4 regions of the Paenibacillus sp. FSL R7-0163 genome follow, and region 2 is predicted to be linked to each of the others. Evidence: riboswitches for the same ligand, from Rfam matches in the RefSeq annotation. Region 2 holds a riboswitch; each other region holds the start of a gene.

Evidence for each region. A riboswitch is a leader RNA that binds a small molecule or an ion and turns the genes downstream of it on or off. The one in region 2 is predicted to bind cobalamin.
Region 1: it holds a riboswitch for cobalamin, as region 2 does, so the genes downstream of both, NST45_RS22740 (DUF4430 domain-containing protein) here and NST45_RS23395 (S-layer homology domain-containing protein) in region 2, are expected to answer to the same signal.
Region 3: it holds a riboswitch for cobalamin, as region 2 does, so the genes downstream of both, metE (5-methyltetrahydropteroyltriglutamate--homocysteine S-methyltransferase) here and NST45_RS23395 (S-layer homology domain-containing protein) in region 2, are expected to answer to the same signal.
Region 4: it holds a riboswitch for cobalamin, as region 2 does, so the genes downstream of both, NST45_RS24805 (anaerobic ribonucleoside triphosphate reductase) here and NST45_RS23395 (S-layer homology domain-containing protein) in region 2, are expected to answer to the same signal.

The regions. Positions count from the first base shown of each region.
Region 1 covers NZ_CP150224.1:5,155,065-5,159,282, reverse strand. The annotation lists gene NST45_RS22745 (glycosyltransferase) at 1-1,601, shown strand, start outside; cobalamin riboswitch at 1,729-1,932, shown strand; gene NST45_RS22740 (DUF4430 domain-containing protein) at 2,102-4,218, shown strand, end outside.
Region 2 covers NZ_CP150224.1:5,319,792-5,324,009, reverse strand. The annotation lists gene NST45_RS23400 (cellulase family glycosylhydrolase) at 1-923, opposite strand, end outside; cobalamin riboswitch at 1,266-1,467, shown strand; gene NST45_RS23395 (S-layer homology domain-containing protein) at 1,631-4,218, shown strand, end outside.
Region 3 covers NZ_CP150224.1:1,235,105-1,239,322, reverse strand. The annotation lists gene metE (5-methyltetrahydropteroyltriglutamate--homocysteine S-methyltransferase) at 1-1,665, opposite strand, end outside; cobalamin riboswitch at 1,820-2,026, opposite strand; gene NST45_RS05290 (undecaprenyl-diphosphate phosphatase) at 2,126-2,986, opposite strand; gene NST45_RS05285 (DedA family protein) at 3,037-3,660, opposite strand; gene NST45_RS05280 (FtsX-like permease family protein) at 3,679-4,218, opposite strand, start outside.
Region 4 covers NZ_CP150224.1:5,643,247-5,647,464, forward strand. The annotation lists tRNA gene NST45_RS24795 (tRNA-Thr) at 682-753, opposite strand; gene NST45_RS24800 (MTH1187 family thiamine-binding protein) at 848-1,156, opposite strand; cobalamin riboswitch at 1,535-1,770, shown strand; gene NST45_RS24805 (anaerobic ribonucleoside triphosphate reductase) at 2,012-3,997, shown strand; gene nrdG (anaerobic ribonucleoside-triphosphate reductase activating protein) at 3,994-4,218, shown strand, end outside.

The DNA of each region.
Region 1 (4,218 bases), 160 kb from region 2:
GACTAGCTGCGGCGTCCAGATCTGCGGATATACTGAGCTTTGTACTCCATTGGGGGCGGTTCCTGCCAGTGGCGTTAGAGCAGTCTTTTGCTCAAAATGCTGTGAAGGATTATTTGCTTGAAAAGCTCCAGCTGGAACATGATCCGGTGGCTTCTGTAGCGGAAATTCATGAAATTGTAGATAAGGCAGAAAAAGATCGCCGCAAAGGAACAGGAGTTGCTCCTAAGGCACTCTCCCTAATGCAGGATCTTGCTGCTTCAGCAGATAGATTCTTACTGAATCGCTTATCGCTTTCCGATATGACGCAGGAGGAGCTTCTGGAGGTAGTTTTTTTACGTTATGGTAATGTTGTCGATTGGCAGCCGCCACTGGATAGGATTAGCAAGCAGAAAGAGAATGCGCTGCGTGCAGCTTACCGCTGGTTTGGTGAAGAAAAGCCGAATGAGGAGATTTTTGCAGGATTGTCTCCGCAGGAACTAGACGATGTGCAGCTACTGGGTCGTCGTTTGCTAAAAGAGGCGCGTGTTCTGGAACCCTTTGAACGGCTTCCGCTAGCCTTCTACTATACAACTCAGCGTGAAGGGGGTCCGCTGGATTACGATGCGCTTCTGGAGCTGTTAAAGCGTAAAGCCGGTTCCGACAAAGAAATCATCTATCGGTTTTTTGCTTGGTCGCAAGGCAATCCTTTATTTACGGTTTCGAATAAAAAGCTGCAACCGGGTTACCGTAAGGCGATTCTGAAGTATTTCCTGAGCAGTGATCGTGAAGCGTTCAAGAATCGGGAATTCCGAAAGAACTATGTCGCGGCAGCTCGGCCTGCTCTGCAAAATGTGTACAATGAAGCCCGCTCCCAACTGGCTTCCCCGCTGGCGCGCTGGATCAGCCGCAGCCGATTTCGACTCTTAATCTCCGGCTCCATTACGGGTATTCTGGTGATTATTGCAATTATCGTATTCAGTATGTTGCGTCCGGATGATACGAAGACGGCTCTGCCGGGGACAAGCCCTGAGCCGACCCCTGTTCAGAGTGCAGGCAATGTGCTGCCTCCGGCTTCAGTATACTTGAAGGATCAGAGCGTCGAAGGAGATAAGGGGAGCAGCATATTGGTGTTCACCTTCGCAAGTGCAGATGACTGTGTGCAGTTTCAACCGACTGAGATTAGTTTAATGTCTTCGTCTACAGAGATAGATAAAAGCTTTAAGGTCGCTGCTACGAATGGGACTTGTCCAGTGCCGTCAACGGATGGGACGGATGAGGGAAACGCCGCTGACGACGAGTCAGATGCCGCTGGCACTACTGGAGGAACAGCAGAAGGTGCAGACGCTACTAACGCTGTAGCTGATGCTTCTCCGTCTCCTACGCCTTCCTCTGATACTGAGGACAGCACTGGGTTGCCTTCCGCAACAGCTGTGACTGAAGGGGAACAACCTTCCTATCAGGTTGAGGTTACATTGGAGCCTGGAGCGACAATTCTAGAGAAAAGTATGATTAAAGCCGGAAGATTTACATTGATCGTAGATCCCGACCCTAATATTCCACCAGCTTCTGATTCAAGTGCTGAACCTTCCCCAACTGCAAGTCCGGAAGGAACAGCCGAATAACAAGCTTTCTGAACAGCAACACCTACCGGCAGGTGGTGTATTGCTGTTCATTTTTTTGCTGCCCATACTAAGCTTTTCTATAGACATGCTATGTATTAATAGATATGATTATGGATGTCAAAATAAGATACTACATACTGGAAAAGGTGCAGACTCTATCAATCTAGTCGTCTGCTTAAAAGGGAAGTCCGGTGCATGAGTCCGGCGCGGTCCCGCCACTGTATGTGCGGAGTTTTTCTTCTATAAGCCACTGCCCTGAAGGTAGGGTGGGAAGGTGAAGAACAGCGATGAAGCATTAGCCAGGAGACCTGCCTTTTTTGTGAGCGTTTCTATTCTTCGTGGGGTAAGAATGTGGAACATATACAGATGGACTATCGGCAGGAAGCAAGCGCCGCAGCCTCGATTTGTAATCTTCCCTGACCGCCCTCCAAAGGGGCGGTCTTTATGTTATGCGTCTTATTCCCAGCAGTACCCATTCTTATACAGAAAGAGGTTAAACAATGAAGAAAATCATGTCTTCCAAGTTTGTAGCACTTGGGCTGGCCTTATTCATGGTCATTTCAATTCTAGGAACATCTCTTGCTCCGGCAGGACAAATATTTGCAGAAGCGAGCGCTGGCGCCGGTCTGGAGGCAACTGCTGCGGAGTGGATTAATGTTGCGGATGCGACTTATGCGGCTGCAGAATATCTCTTGAAAGGTGGCGTACAATCAGATTGGCAAGCCATTGGCTTAGCGCAAGCAGGGTACAAGCTGCCAGCTAGTTACCATTCAGAGCTTGAGAAAAAAGTAAAAGAGGCAGCTGGGAATTTTGCCAATGTCACCGATTATGCTCGAATCGTGCTCGCAGTGAGAGCGATTGGTGCAGATCCTACTAGCTTTGCTGGTAATGGATCAACTCCTGGCTATAATCTGATTGAGAAAATTTATAATAACAGCAAGCTCAGTGAACAGACGCTTAATAATCCGGTATATGCTTTACTTGCGCTGGATTCTGGTAAATATAATATCCCAAGTGACGCGAAATGGACGGCGGATAAGCTCCTTACGGAGATTCTCTCCAAACAAAATCCAGATGGGGGCTTTGCACTAACCTCAGGCACAAGTGAGCCTGATATGACAGCGATAACCTTGACGGCTCTGGCGGCACATAAAAATAATCCCGAAGCCTACTTAGCAGGGCTACAAGCCGTAGCCTGGTTATCCGCAGCTCAAGATAGCCATGGGGGTTACGGTGACAGTGCTGAAAGTAGTGCACAAGCAATCCTTGGACTCACATCCTTTGGAGTTGATCCTAGTGGATTAGAATACACCAAAAACAAAGTGGATCTAATGGAGAACCTGCTCAGCTATCGTCTAGCTGATGGTAGCTTCACCCATAGCCGTGGTGGAAGCAGTAATGTTCTGGCGACAGAGCAAGGGCTTCAGGCGCTGGTTGCCTATAATTTGCTGTATAAAGGAAGCAACAATAAGCTATACGATTTTTCCAAGTCCTCCATTCAGAGCTCACTAATCTACGCCCCTGTAACGATTGAGGGGCCACAGGCCACGTTGGCACAAGGGTACGCCTATGCTGGCAACGCACTTGGAGCGTTAGAGAAGCTGGCGCTTCAAACGAACTTGCCGATCACGAATCCTTCGGGCAATTATGTGACTGGCATCGGAAATATTGTTGCTGGAAGCTTTGGTGGTTATGACGGATGGATGTATGTTGTATCGCGTGACGGAAAATGGATTAATCCCGATGTAGGTATGAGTGATTTTGTACTTAAAGATTCAGATCAGGTACTGGTTTATTATGCCGGAGATGACACTAAGCTTGTGGATTCCGTTACGCTTTCCAAAGCAAATCTTAAAGAGGGCGATTCTTTTACCGTCACTGTAACTAGTAAGACGTGGAAATGGGACGCTGCTACGAACACTTCCTCTCCTGTAACTGCAAAAGCTGCGGGTGTTCAGGTCCAAATTGGAGTTCACACGGTAACGACGAATGCTAAAGGTGAGGCCGTATTCTCAGGAAATGTGCCCGCAGGTGACTATAAACTGACTGTAACTGGCTACCGTGAAGGCAAAGCCCCAACGATTGCTAAATATACAAAAGCTCTAAAAGTGATTTCTAAGAATGTAACAGCTTCGCTAACCGTTGAAGGCCCGGAAGGGTTGATTAGTGAAGGGACTTTGAAAGCCTCCAATGCCCTTGAAGCGTTGCAACAACTAGGGTCTACCGATGATTTTAAAGTAGATATCACCAAATCGTCTTATGGCAACTTTGTATCAGGTATCCATGGAGTTTCGCAAGGTACTTACGACGGATGGTGGAGCTTCGTGGTATCACGCGGCGGAGAGTGGATATATCCAAGTGTGGGTATGGATGTGTTCGAACTACAGGAATCCGATCGTGTGCTTGTCTATTATGCAGGAGAAAATACACAGGTTGTAGATTCTGTGGCGCTTTCCCCAACGCAGCCAAAAGCTGATGAAGTTTTTACCGTAAAGGTTTCCCAGAAAAAGTGGGTGTGGAATCAGGACAGCTTCACTTCTGATCCGGTTACCTCACCAGCTGCAGGTGTGCAGGTTTCGATTGGTGATAAGAAGGTAATCACGAATGAACAAGGTGT
Region 2 (4,218 bases):
CCAAATTCGCCGACGATGACAGGGATGCCTTTAGCTACAAATGTATTGTAAACGTTATCAAAAGTTTGAGTGATATCGTTTTTTGTATCTTTTTCAAATGTGGTGTAGCCGGCAATGTTCACACTAAAAGGCCAGAAGCCATAGAAGTGAACGGTCGCAATAATATTCGGATCGTTTAGAGCCGTAATCGTCTTATAGAGATGATCCATTCTTGTTTGTGTAGGTGAAGACTCTAATGAAGGCAATACAAGTGGGCGGAGGTCGTTTTTCCCACCGGATTTCCGCACGATCTGATAGAAGGAGTTATTGAGTTCAGTAAGCATTTGCTCCATTTTTGCTTCGTCTGTGCTTCCACCATCGGTGAACCGAGGTTCATTTATGCTCTCGAACATCAGCTTATCGGATTTGTCCTTAAAGCGATCGGCAATTTGAGTCCAGGCTGCATTATAACGCGCCAGCGTTTCATCGTGTTTTTCTTCCATATGGCTTACCCATAGCCAGGAATCATGATGGACATTAATCATGACATAAAGCTTGGCGTCCAGTGCCCAGCCGACAACTTCTTCCACACGGTCGAGGTAGGCTTTTTCTAGGGTATAGTCTGGTGCCGCACCCATGTGAGTATCCCAGGTCACAGGAATCCGAATACTTTTATAGCCTTGAGCGGCGATCTTTTTAATAAGTTCTTGGGTCACACGAGGATTGCCCCAGGAGGTTTCGTCCTCACCTGTAGCATCTAAAGTATTACCGAGGTTCCATCCGGGCTGCATTTCGTCTACATAGGATTGGATCTTACTCTTTGGCGCTGCCTTAGCTTGTTGCTCATCCTTAGTTGCAGCTGCAGCCATGGATGAGAACAGAGAGAGCAGAAGAGCGGTGACAAGTGTCAATGATAAGAAGGATTTCTGGATTCGCGTAGTCATTGAATTCTCCTTTGTGAGATAAATTTAGGATGCTTGGACCTGGCTTTGACGCTGTACTTGGTGGTTAGATGAACACGAACACCTCCAATGTTATTTTTGTAAACGCTTTCTGAATATACCCTAACATAGAATTCACTCAGCGAGTACCTTACTAATTTGTGGCAAATTCATATAAGAATTAGTGATTTAAATTAATTTTCCCCACAGTTGGATAAAGAAATTATTTAAATATCCCTACTCGTAGAAATTGGTTATTCAATAGGATTATCTCTAGCTGCCCGTTATACAAAAAAGAAATATAACATGACAAAAGCATATATATTAGATATGATGAAGCATGAAAATTTAAAATTAGAAATAGGTGCCAACTATGATAGTTGCGGAAGTACAATCATAGATTGGTTAAATGGAAAGCGGGTGTGAATCCCGCGCGGTCCCGCCGCTGTGAAAGAGGAGTCCTTGCAAAATGCCACTGGGAAACTGGGAAGGCAGCAAGGGTGATGATACTTGAGCCAGAATATCTGCCTTTTTCTGTTACACCATCAAACTCTACGATCGATAGAGAGGTGCTTGAATAGTGTTGGCCATCTATTATTGTGGTTCACTATCTTAACCTCTTGACGTTTATGTTGAGTGGTTTTTTTGTGGTTATAAGAAAAGTTTATTCTGTTTTTTATCATAGGTATGAAGGGAAGGGTTATGGAAAAATGAAGAAAAATAAGTTTTTAGCGTGGTTACTTATTGTAGCTGTATTTATTACGACATTCTCTACAAGTGTAATCCCGGCTCAAGCAGATGGAGCAAGCTCTACCCTTAAAGGGTATGTATCTGTATCCGTAGAGAAATTCACCTTAGGCCAAGGGTATGTTAAGGAACCTATTAAAGTTCCGATTTATGAAGGCGATAATGGCGCATCTTTAATAACACGTGCGCTAGGAGATGGGAATTATAGATATTTAGGAAATATAGATAGTGGTTTTTATTTATCAGAAGTTAAAGATAGTGGCAGAAGCGAAGTCAATATTCCACAATATACTTTAGATATGATTTCAGCTGATGGGAATACAGTCGGCACTAAAGCAGACCCAGAGTGGTTAAGTCAGTTTGACTATACTTCCATGTCGGGTTGGATGTATGCAGTAAATAATGTGTTTCCTCCGTTTGGGATGACCGATTATAAGCCTCAAGACGGTGATATCATTCGAACTCAGTTCACCACTTATGGCTATGGTTCTGATCTTGGTGGCTGGGGAGAAATCCCAGTTCAACTTGCCAATAAGGATGCTTTAACTGCGGAAATCGCCGAGATTAACAGTGACCCTAATAAAGAAACTATTTTGGACAGACCAGTAGTACAATCGGCAGTTTATCAAGCCTATTCCGTGCTCGAAAATATGGCAAGCTCTCAAATAAGTGTAGATCATGCGCTTGTAGGGCTTAACCATGCATTAGATATAGAACCCCCTGTTATTACTGTAAGTGGCATACAAGATAAACAGGAAGTATCTAATAAAGAAATAAGCTTCAAAGTAGCTGTCACAGACAATGTATATAGTGACATCATTCCAGAAGTGAAGCTGAATGGTGTTACTTTATCACCTGCGAATGGGGAGTACAAAGCTTCTCTGAATTCAGGCAGTAATGCAATTACTGTAACGGCTCTTGACGGAGCTGGAAACAAAACAAATGTAACTTATCAAGTTACTTACAAACTGGAAACTACAGTTGCCGTCAAACAACAGTTAGATAAAAGCCTTGCCTATATTCTAAACACTGTAAAGAATCCGTCGTTTGGAACAGGTAGTGGAGAATGGTCGATCCTTTCTCTGGCACGGGCGAACTATACAGTACCTAACGGTTATTACGATCTTTATTACAACAATGTAGCAACGAAAATAGCATCGATCATTAAAGAGGATGGAAAACTCGACGCCAATAAAAGCACAGAGAATTCCAGAGCGATTCTTGGGCTTACCTCTATCGGAAAAGATATCACAAATGTTGCGGGATATGATCTGAGAAAAGCACTCGCTGATTATCAATATATCCAAAAGCAAGGCAATAATGGTCCGATTTTTGCTCTGATTGCGCTAGATAGCCATAACTATGAGATCCCAGTAGTTGATGGAGTTACAGAACAGACCACAAGAGAAAAACTAGTTCAGTACATTTTAGATAAAGAGGTTAAAAAAGGTACAGAAGAAGCTGGTGGCTGGGCATTAGGCGTAACCAAAGCCGATGTCGATATGACTGCGATGGCGATGCAAGCTCTTGCACCTTATTATGCAACCCGTGATGATGTAAAAGCTGCCGTGGATCGGGCCATCCAATGGCTGTCCGATAACCAAAACAATCAAGGCGGATTTACAAGCTGGGGAAGCACTAGCAGCGAAAGTATCTCGCAGGTAATTGTAGCCTTAACTGGTGTAGGCGTAGATCCGCACACGGACGCTAGATTTGTTAAAAGTGGAAATTCGCTTATTGATGCATTACTTAGCTTTGCTGCACCTGAGGGTGGATTTAAGCATATCCTCACAGGCAAAGTAGACAATATGGCAACGGACCAAGGTACGTATGCACTTGTGTCCTATGATCGTCTGATCAATCATAGCAGCCGTCTCTTTGATATGAATGATGTGCAATTAGAACAACCTACTACTGTTGTAGCCAAACAACAATTAAATAAAAGCCTTGCCTATATTCTAAACACTGTAAAGAATCCGTCGTTTGGTACAGGTAGTGGAGAATGGTCGATTCTATCTTTAGCACGGGCGAACTATACAGTACCTAACGGTTATTACGATCTTTATTACAACAATGTAGCAACGAAAATAGCATCGATCATTAAAGAGGATGGAAAACTCGACGCCAATAAAAGCACAGAGAATTCCAGAGCAATATTAGGACTTACCTCTATCGGAAAAGATATCACAAATGTTGCGGGATATGATCTGAGAAAAGCACTGGCTGATTATCAATATATCCAAAAGCAAGGCAATAATGGTCCGATTTTTGCTCTGATTGCGCTAGATAGCCATAACTATGAGATCCCTGTAGTTGATGGAGTTACAGAACAGACCACAAGAGAAAAACTAGTTCAGTATATTTTAGATAAAGAGGTTAAAAAAGGTACAGCAGAAGCTGGTGGCTGGGCATTAGGCGTAACCAAAGCAGATGTCGATATGACTGCGATGGCGATGCAAGCTCTTGCACCTTATTACGCAACCCGAGATGATGTAAAAGCCGCCGTGGATCGGGCCATCCAATGGCTGTCCGATAACCAAAACAATCAAGG
Region 3 (4,218 bases), 2.8 Mb from region 2:
AACCGGAAGCTTCGTCAACGATTGTGCATAGACGCTTTCTTTAACAGTCATAGGCTGTATAAATGCAATATCCGCGTAGATCACCGGCGGCTTAACGCAACGGGAACCGTAGGATTGAACCCAGCCATTACTAGTAAACAAGTATCCATCCAGCTTTTCTCCGAAAAACTCCACCATATCTGTACGCTCGAACTCGCCGTGGACCAGAACATCCAGACCTAGCTTTTCTTGGAAGGTAATTGCATCCGCGATCTGCTCACGAACAAATCCATCATAACGCTCCTGATTCCAGACCCCTTTACGCCATTTCAATCTCGCCTGGCGCACTTCGACTGTCTGCGGAAAGCTACCAATTGTAGTGGTTGGCAGAAGTGGAAGCTGCCATTTCTCTTGCTGCACCTTTAAGCGCTCAGCAAAAGGCAGACTGCGTTGGTCTGGTAGAGCTGCAAGTGCAAGCACTTGCTCCGCCACATCCTTACGGCCACGCTCAGGTAGTGCGCGGAACGCTGCAATAGCTTCACGACTAGCGGCCAGCGCTGCTTGAGAAGCTTCTCCTTTATCTGCGACGGCTGCTCCGAGCAGACTAAGCTCTTTAAGCTTCTCATCGGCAAAGGCTAACGCATTCTTAACTGTCGCCTTCAGCTTCACTTCACCTTGAACGGTGACTGGGACATGCAGCAGACTGCAAGAAGGCTGAAGAATAAGACGATCAAGCGGTACATGAACGCTGAGCTTTTCTACCAGTTGCAGCTTGGCGTCTAAATCGGAACGCCAAATGTTCCGTCCATCAATAATTCCGGCACCCAGCCATTTGTCCTTCGGCCAGCCAAGACGTTCGATGGAAGCCAGATTCGTTCCACCATCGTGCACAAAGTCAAGACCCAAGCCTTGAACAGGCAGCTCTAGCAGTGCCTCCAGCGGCTCAGCAGCTTCAAAATACGTCTGTAAAATAATATTCAAGCCCGGCACGGAGCCGGCAATGTCTGTGTATATCGAGTTAAGCAGTGTTAATTCTTCTTTACTTATGCCTGTAACAATCGCTGGCTCATCGATTTGTACCCAGCTTACCCCTTCTTGCTTCAGTTCCTGTAGCAGTTGAACATAGACTGGAACAAAACGTGCAGCAATCTTGGCGATATCTGCCGCTGCGTAACCTTTGGACAGCTTAAGGAAGGTATACAGACCTAAAAGTACCGGTTTACCTTCAATCCCTGCCTGCGATTTAGCAAAACGATAAGCCGCTAGAGGTTTGTTTTCAGTCAGGCGTGGTGTTTGTGTGCCGATCTCTGGAACGATATAGTGATAGTTCGTATTGAACCATTTGGTCATCTCGCAGGCAGTAGCCTCAGCATTACCACGGGCCATTGCAAAATAAAGATCAAGCCCGATGTCGCCGCCATCATACGCATACCGTGGAGGTACGATTCCAAACATAACAGCCGCATCCAACACATGATCATAAAATGTAAAATCATTTACCGGAATAAGCTCAATTCCTGCTTCTTGCTGGGTCTTCAAATGCTGCAGCTGGATTGCTGCCATTTCGGAGCGGAATTGCTCCTCATTTATTTTCCCCTGCCAGAATGCCTCCAGTGCCTTTTTCCATTCGCGGTTCTTTCCGATTCTCGGATATCCAAGATTGCTTACTTTTACCTTATTCGTCATTTCGATACACTCCCTCTTCAATCTCTTATTTCAAACTCCAAAACTACTTGCTTTCCTATAAAAAAGAGCGCCCTTCCCTAAAAAAGTCAAAGGGAAAGACGCCCATGATATACCCATGGTTAACGTCTAACACCTCCCTATCTTCCGTAGGTGAAGCAGTGCTGTTGAAACAGGCAGGTCTCCTGGCTAGCGGCGTCAACATCTTGAGCAGTCTTCCCAGCAGTAGTAAATTGCCAGTGACCTCTGTTGCTCGAGATTCTTCCGTTACAGTGGCGGGACCGCATCGGCTTCGAACCGAATTTCCCTATTAAGCCTACCGAATTACTATTTTCCGGTCAGCACCTGTCTCCGATATCATTCATCATTTGAGTGTCTTAATCTGATGTCATCATACGTGAAAGCCCCAGCAATCTGCAATAGATTACTGGGGCTTCTGTTATATCGATTCCTTATAACGGACTTAGAAAAATACGAAATATACTACAGCAGCAAGAATTATACGGTATATAGCAAACGGTAAGAGCTTGATACGATTGATCAGTTTTAAGAAGAAACGCATCGATAACAGCGCAAATAGGAAGGCACTAATAAAGCCTGCAATAAAAAACGGCAGCGCGTCCATGGTGAAATATTGCCAGTTCTTCATCAGTGACAACAGACTGGCACCTGCCATGATGGGTACTGCCATAATAAACGTAAAATCAGCAGCGGCACGATGGCTCATCCCGAGGATTACGCCACCAGAAATCGTCGAGCCCGAGCGTGAAAATCCAGGCCATAACGAAAAACACTGTACAAGACCTACACCAAGTGCCTGTTTGTATGTAATCTGATCTACACTCTCAGTTCTGATCTTCTTCGGCCCAAACAGATCCGCAATAATCATTAATATAGCCCCGATCACTAGACCAATTAACACCGTTGAGGTAGAGAATAAATGCTCATCAATATAATCATTAAACAGAACACCTAACACACCTGCAGGCACTAACCCTACCAGAACCTGTGTCAGCTTGAGGTGCCCGCCCTGCTCTAACTGCGGTAGCTTCTCTGTTACAGGATCCAACTGCTTACGGCTGAAACGCCTTAAGCCCAACAGATCAATGAATCGATTTCTAAAAATCACAACAACCGCTAATATAGAACCCAGTTGAATAACTATTTTGAAGGTATTTGCCGTATATTGTCCAAATAACTCCTGTGATTTCAGCCACATATCATCAACAATAATCATATGACCCGTGGAGGATACTGGAGCAAATTCGGTTAAACCTTCAACAAGCCCCAAAATAATGGCTTTAATAATCGTTAATAGCTCCATGTGTTTCCCTCCTTTTTAATAGTCATTTCTATTATCAGTCCTCCACCCGCTTAGCCCTCAGTGTTCATTCTCCGGCTGCGTTTGCGGAAGTACAGAAACCCAAGAATAACTAATCCGCCAGCAATTAGTACATAGACCACATTGGAGTACACATCCATGTACATGGCAATGTCTTCCCAGGATTCGCCCAAAGCCGCGCCAATAAGCACAAGCAGCAAATTCCATCCCAATGTGCCAATCGTTGTGAAGATCATAAATACTCCAAATTTCATACCTGACATTCCCGCCGGAATCGAAATCAGACTGCGGACCAGAGGAACCATCCGACAAAACAATACAGTCCAATAGCCATATTTATCAAACCAGGCGTCAGCCTTGTGGATATCTTTTTTAGTGACGCGAATTAGGCCCCCCCAGCGTTCAACCAGTTTCTCTAACCGGCTCACATCCAATAATCGGCCAATATAATAGAGAATTACTGCACCCAGTAGTGATCCAGCAGTGGCAGCAATGATTACACCAGGGATCGTTAAGCTCGTCGTAGTGGTCATAAATCCTCCAAAGGGCAGGATCACTTCTGAAGGAATTGGTGGAAATATATTTTCAAAGGCCAGCATCAGAAAAATACCGAAGTAACCAAACTGCTCCATAAAATCTGTAATCCATGCTTGCATTCTTGTTACCCCCATTTCTCATATCAAGTTCTTCTTCAGGTTGCGTAAATAGCGGCTGCGAATAAAAAAGAAGTATAGTCCTTGAACAGCCAAATATCCGAGTAACACCGCGCCTGTCTCCGTTGCGATAGATAAGTAGAACAACCGTTGAAGCGCAATAAAGGCAAACACACTGTGTAAAATAGCTATTCCGACCGGCACAAAAAACAATAGAGCGAGCTGAATTGTGACTATTCGATTGAGTTCTTTATCCGTAAGCCCCATCTTGGACAAAGTGGAATATTGATTGCGATCATGATCAAGATCGGTATATAACCGGAAGTAAAGAAAGCTGCCTGCCGCGATAAAAAAGACAGTACCCACCAGCAATGAAGCAAAAAGCATTGTGTTATACAATGTTTTCTGAAGCTCAAACAGCGTGCCGCTGATCACAATCGCATACGGAGAATCACTTTCATAGGACTGTTTGCCTTTATGGGCAAGATCATCTGCGATACCTACCGTCTGTGGAAAATCCTCTACATAAAAACCTGTATAAAGATCCGTCTGCACGGGATC
Region 4 (4,218 bases), 320 kb from region 2:
CAGTATAAGGGAGACACGTAAACTTCCCCATCGATTAACCTAACAATATTCAATTCAGAATGACATAATTGTCACATTGCTCATTATTTCAGTCTTAAGGGGGCTTTGGTTTGCAAAACACAAAATATTAAGTATAATGTTACTGTCGAAACGCTAAGGCGTCTGTACAGGATGGCTACCTGGCACTGATGATGGCAGGCCAAGCGCTTTATAAAGTTTTCTTTATGTGTATTTATACTTTAGGAGCGTGGTTATCTATGAAAATTAATATTACCGCACATTTTAACATTGATATTACTTTATCTCTTCATCTGTTAGCCGTAGCCAGTCTTGCTTATGAACTCAGTTCACTGACGAGCTCGTGAAATTCGAGCGAAAAGTATCTGTACTAAGACACCTTGTGGTGTCTTTTTTATTTTTATAGTAATTACCATCTAACCGATCTGCCCCCGCAAGAAAAAAGCAGCTTATGCTGCTCCTCCTCCACCATCCTTCATTCTGATTGCTGTCAGCTTGCGACACGCCTTCCATCTGCTCGACAGTGACCACTAGTCATACCGTTTTCATTAGCGATTTCGCCATGTCTTATCTTTTAGAAGAATGGTAGAAGTCAGGGGATTCAATGAAAAATGACGCGGTCCCGAACCCTCGGAAATCCGCGCCACATATGGTTTTTTGGGATGCTGGTGAAGGGAATTGAACCCCCGGCCTACGCATTACGAGTGCGTTGCTCTACCCCTGAGCTACACCAGCTTAAAGCTGATTTTTCTGTCAAACAAAAAATATTATACAACTTTCAGCCAGAAACGCAAGCCTATTTCTCCCTGTTTTCCGCCCTCCTAAACTGCTAATCCACCTGTAGCTTACGCTCCACAGACTCTAACTTTCCACGGCTAGTGGAGGGTTTATCGCGGCGGTCGTCTATTTTAAGTGAGGTAGAGACACGTTCTGCACCTGCGGCAAAAGGAGACTCATGCAAAGCTTCTACCGCGGCAAAAATGCGTTGCAGAGGCCCTTCGATGATCGTCCCCATGGACGTAAGTTCATATGTAATCCCTTCTACTGTCTTCAGCACCCGCTGCATATCCGCAACATAGCTGCTAAGACTGGTACTGCCTGTTCCAATTGGAATAACTGTAACTTCAGCAATAGGCATGAGAATACCTCCTCGAAATTTTATAGTACCTATCTTCTTCCATTGTAACAATTCCACCGCTCTGTCACAAACTAAGCAAGATTATCCTCCCTTATCTCTTCTATTTCTTCTGATTACTCCAAAATATGACTTTGGGCTAAGAGTATTTTCTCATGCGCAAATTCTAGGGTCATCTGCACTATATTTATGGACTCTTTGTGGCATCTTTTCGGACAATTTATGAATCATTTCGCATCTCCCTGTGGATCAATTGTGGATTACTTATGGACAGCCTGTGGATCATTTGTGGAGTACCTTTAAAGAACCCGCTCCCCGCGCGGGTTTTCTAAAAAACTGTTTACAAACACAACATCTTGGGTTATTTTTATCTAACGACAACAAAATATAGTGGAGACAGGCGCTTTGATCCTTAACCGGATTTAGAGCTTAATAGGGAAGCGCGGTGAGAATCCGCTGCGGTCCCGCCACTGTAACCGGATGGCCTTCTTAAGCTTCTGGGAAGCTTGAGAATCCACATCTCCCGGCAGATGCCACTGAGGGTTAGGAACACCCTTGGGAAGGCGCCGAGAGATCCCACGGAAGCCAGGAGACCTACCTGTTTCGACGACACCAACTATTGATGCCTGCGAGGAACAGGGATGGTGTCCGCATGCGGTCATCTACGTAGAGACCTCTGCAAATATCCGTGTGGATATTTACATAACGCATCGGGCATTTTCTGCCATCCTCGGGTAGGGGATGCTTTTTTTATGTAATCAGAACAAATATACGACTGCTTATGGCAGTCCAACTTCCTATGGATATATGGATTTGATGATAGATGTTTTTCTTTTATACTGAGAGGAGAGCTGTACAATGACGTTGTTGGAGAGACAATTTAATGGAGTAGAAAATGCACGGGAAGTTCTTTTAGAAGAGCTCATTGATTTAGGCCGGGATATTATCGACAGTCGGGATATGGACCTATTGCGCGAGAATGCCAATTTGAATGGAGAGAGTTTCTCCGGTAAAATGAGCAAGTTCGGCAGTGAATATTCAAAATGGTACGCCCGCAATTTTACGATGCCGCCGCAGCTAGTGCAGGCTATTGATGATAATGTCGTCTATGTGCATGATCTGGATCAATACGCGATTGGAACGACGAACTGTATTTTTATCCCGTTTGATAAACTTCTCCGTGAAGGTTTCAATACCGGCAACGGCAGCGTTCGTCCTCCGAACTCAATAATGACTGCTATGTCTCTGGTAGCGATTATTTTCCAATCCCAGCAAAATGCTCAATATGGTGGTGTATCCGCCAATAAACTCGACTATGATCTGGCACCTTATGTAACCAAATCCTTCGCCAAGCTGTTCCGCAAGGGTCTGGATTATTTTGAAGAAGGACAAGCTGATGAATCTTTGGGCGAGATTACGATGAGCCGGACCGATCTGGCGGAGTTATATCCAAGAGCGTTCCGTTTTGCACTAAAGGAAACCGAAATCGAAACCCTGCAAGCGGCTGAAAGTATGGTACATAATCTGAATACCATGTCCAGCCGATCCGGTGGACAAATACCGTTTACCAGCATCAACTACGGTACTTGTACTTCACCAGAAGGTCAGCTTGTGATCAGTTCTCTGCTAACAGCAACTATGAACGGACTTGGCAGCGGAGAAACACCAGTGTTCCCGATTCAAATCTTCAAATGCAAGCAAGGAATCAATCAACAACAAGGCGATCCTAACTATGAACTGTTCCTAAAAGCGGCTGAATGTTCTGCGCGCAGACTATATCCAAACTTCGCTAATCTGGACGCTCCGCTCAACTTGCAGTATTATGATCCAAGTGATCCTGATACGGAGTTCGCTACAATGGGCTGCCGAACCCGAGTGCTCGGTGACCGTTTTGGTCGTAATCATTGCTCTGGAAAGGGCAACCTTTCCTTTAATACACTGAATCTGGTTCGGCTAGGTCTGGCACACGGCACAGTAACAGGCAGACGTACCATCGCAGACGAAGCTGGCTTCTATGAAGATCTAAATCATTATATGGATATTGCGCTGGAAGGACTTCTTCATCGGTTCCACATTCAAACCGCACAAAAAGCTAAAGCTTCCGATTTCATGATGCGAGAAGGCGTCTGGGAAGGCGGCGAGCATCTTGCACCTGATGACACTGTAGGCGATCTGCTAAAGCATGGCAGTCTGTCTCTTGGCTTCATCGGTATGGCGGAATGTATGAAAGCTATGTACGGCAAACACCATGGCGAGGATATGGAAGTTCATGCCAAGGCGCTGGCTATTGTGCGTCATATGCGGGACTATTGCGATCGGAAAAGTGAGGAACTGGATCTCAACATCACTCTGTTCGCAACTCCAGCAGAAGGTTTGTCCGGTAAATTCACAAAAGTTGACCGCAAGGTACTGGGTTCCATTCCGGGCGTAACCGACCGTGAATATTATACGAACTCTTTTCACATCCCTGTATACTTCGATCTGGGTGCTGCTCAGAAGATCAGCTTGGAAGCTCCTTTCCATGAATATTGCAATGCCGGGGCTATTTCTTATGTCGAATTAAACGGCAATGCCCGCAACAACCCATCGGCTTTTATCAAAATCATTAAATATGCGCTCGAACAACAGGTCAGCTATTTCAGCATTAACCATCCGATTGACCGCTGCTCCAGCTGTGGATACGAAGGCGTAATTGGGACAAACTGTCCTTCCTGCAACGCACATGAGAATGACGTGCACATCCGCCGTTTGCGCAGAGTTACAGGTTATTTAACCGGCGACTATCAGACCCGCTTTAATGCCGCCAAACAAGCTGAAGTACGGGATCGCGTTAAGCATCTATGAATATTTGCGGTTACTATCCGGAGTCGATTAACGAGGGAGAGGGCATGCGGGCCGTCCTCTTTCTCAGCGGCTGCCGCCATCGTTGCCCGGGATGTTTTAATCCCGAGACATGGAACTTTAAATATGGAGAAGTCTTCACCTTAGAACGACAACATGAAATTATTGCAGAAATCGCCGCTAACCCTTTGCTGGATGGTCTGACACTGGCAGGCGGCGATCCT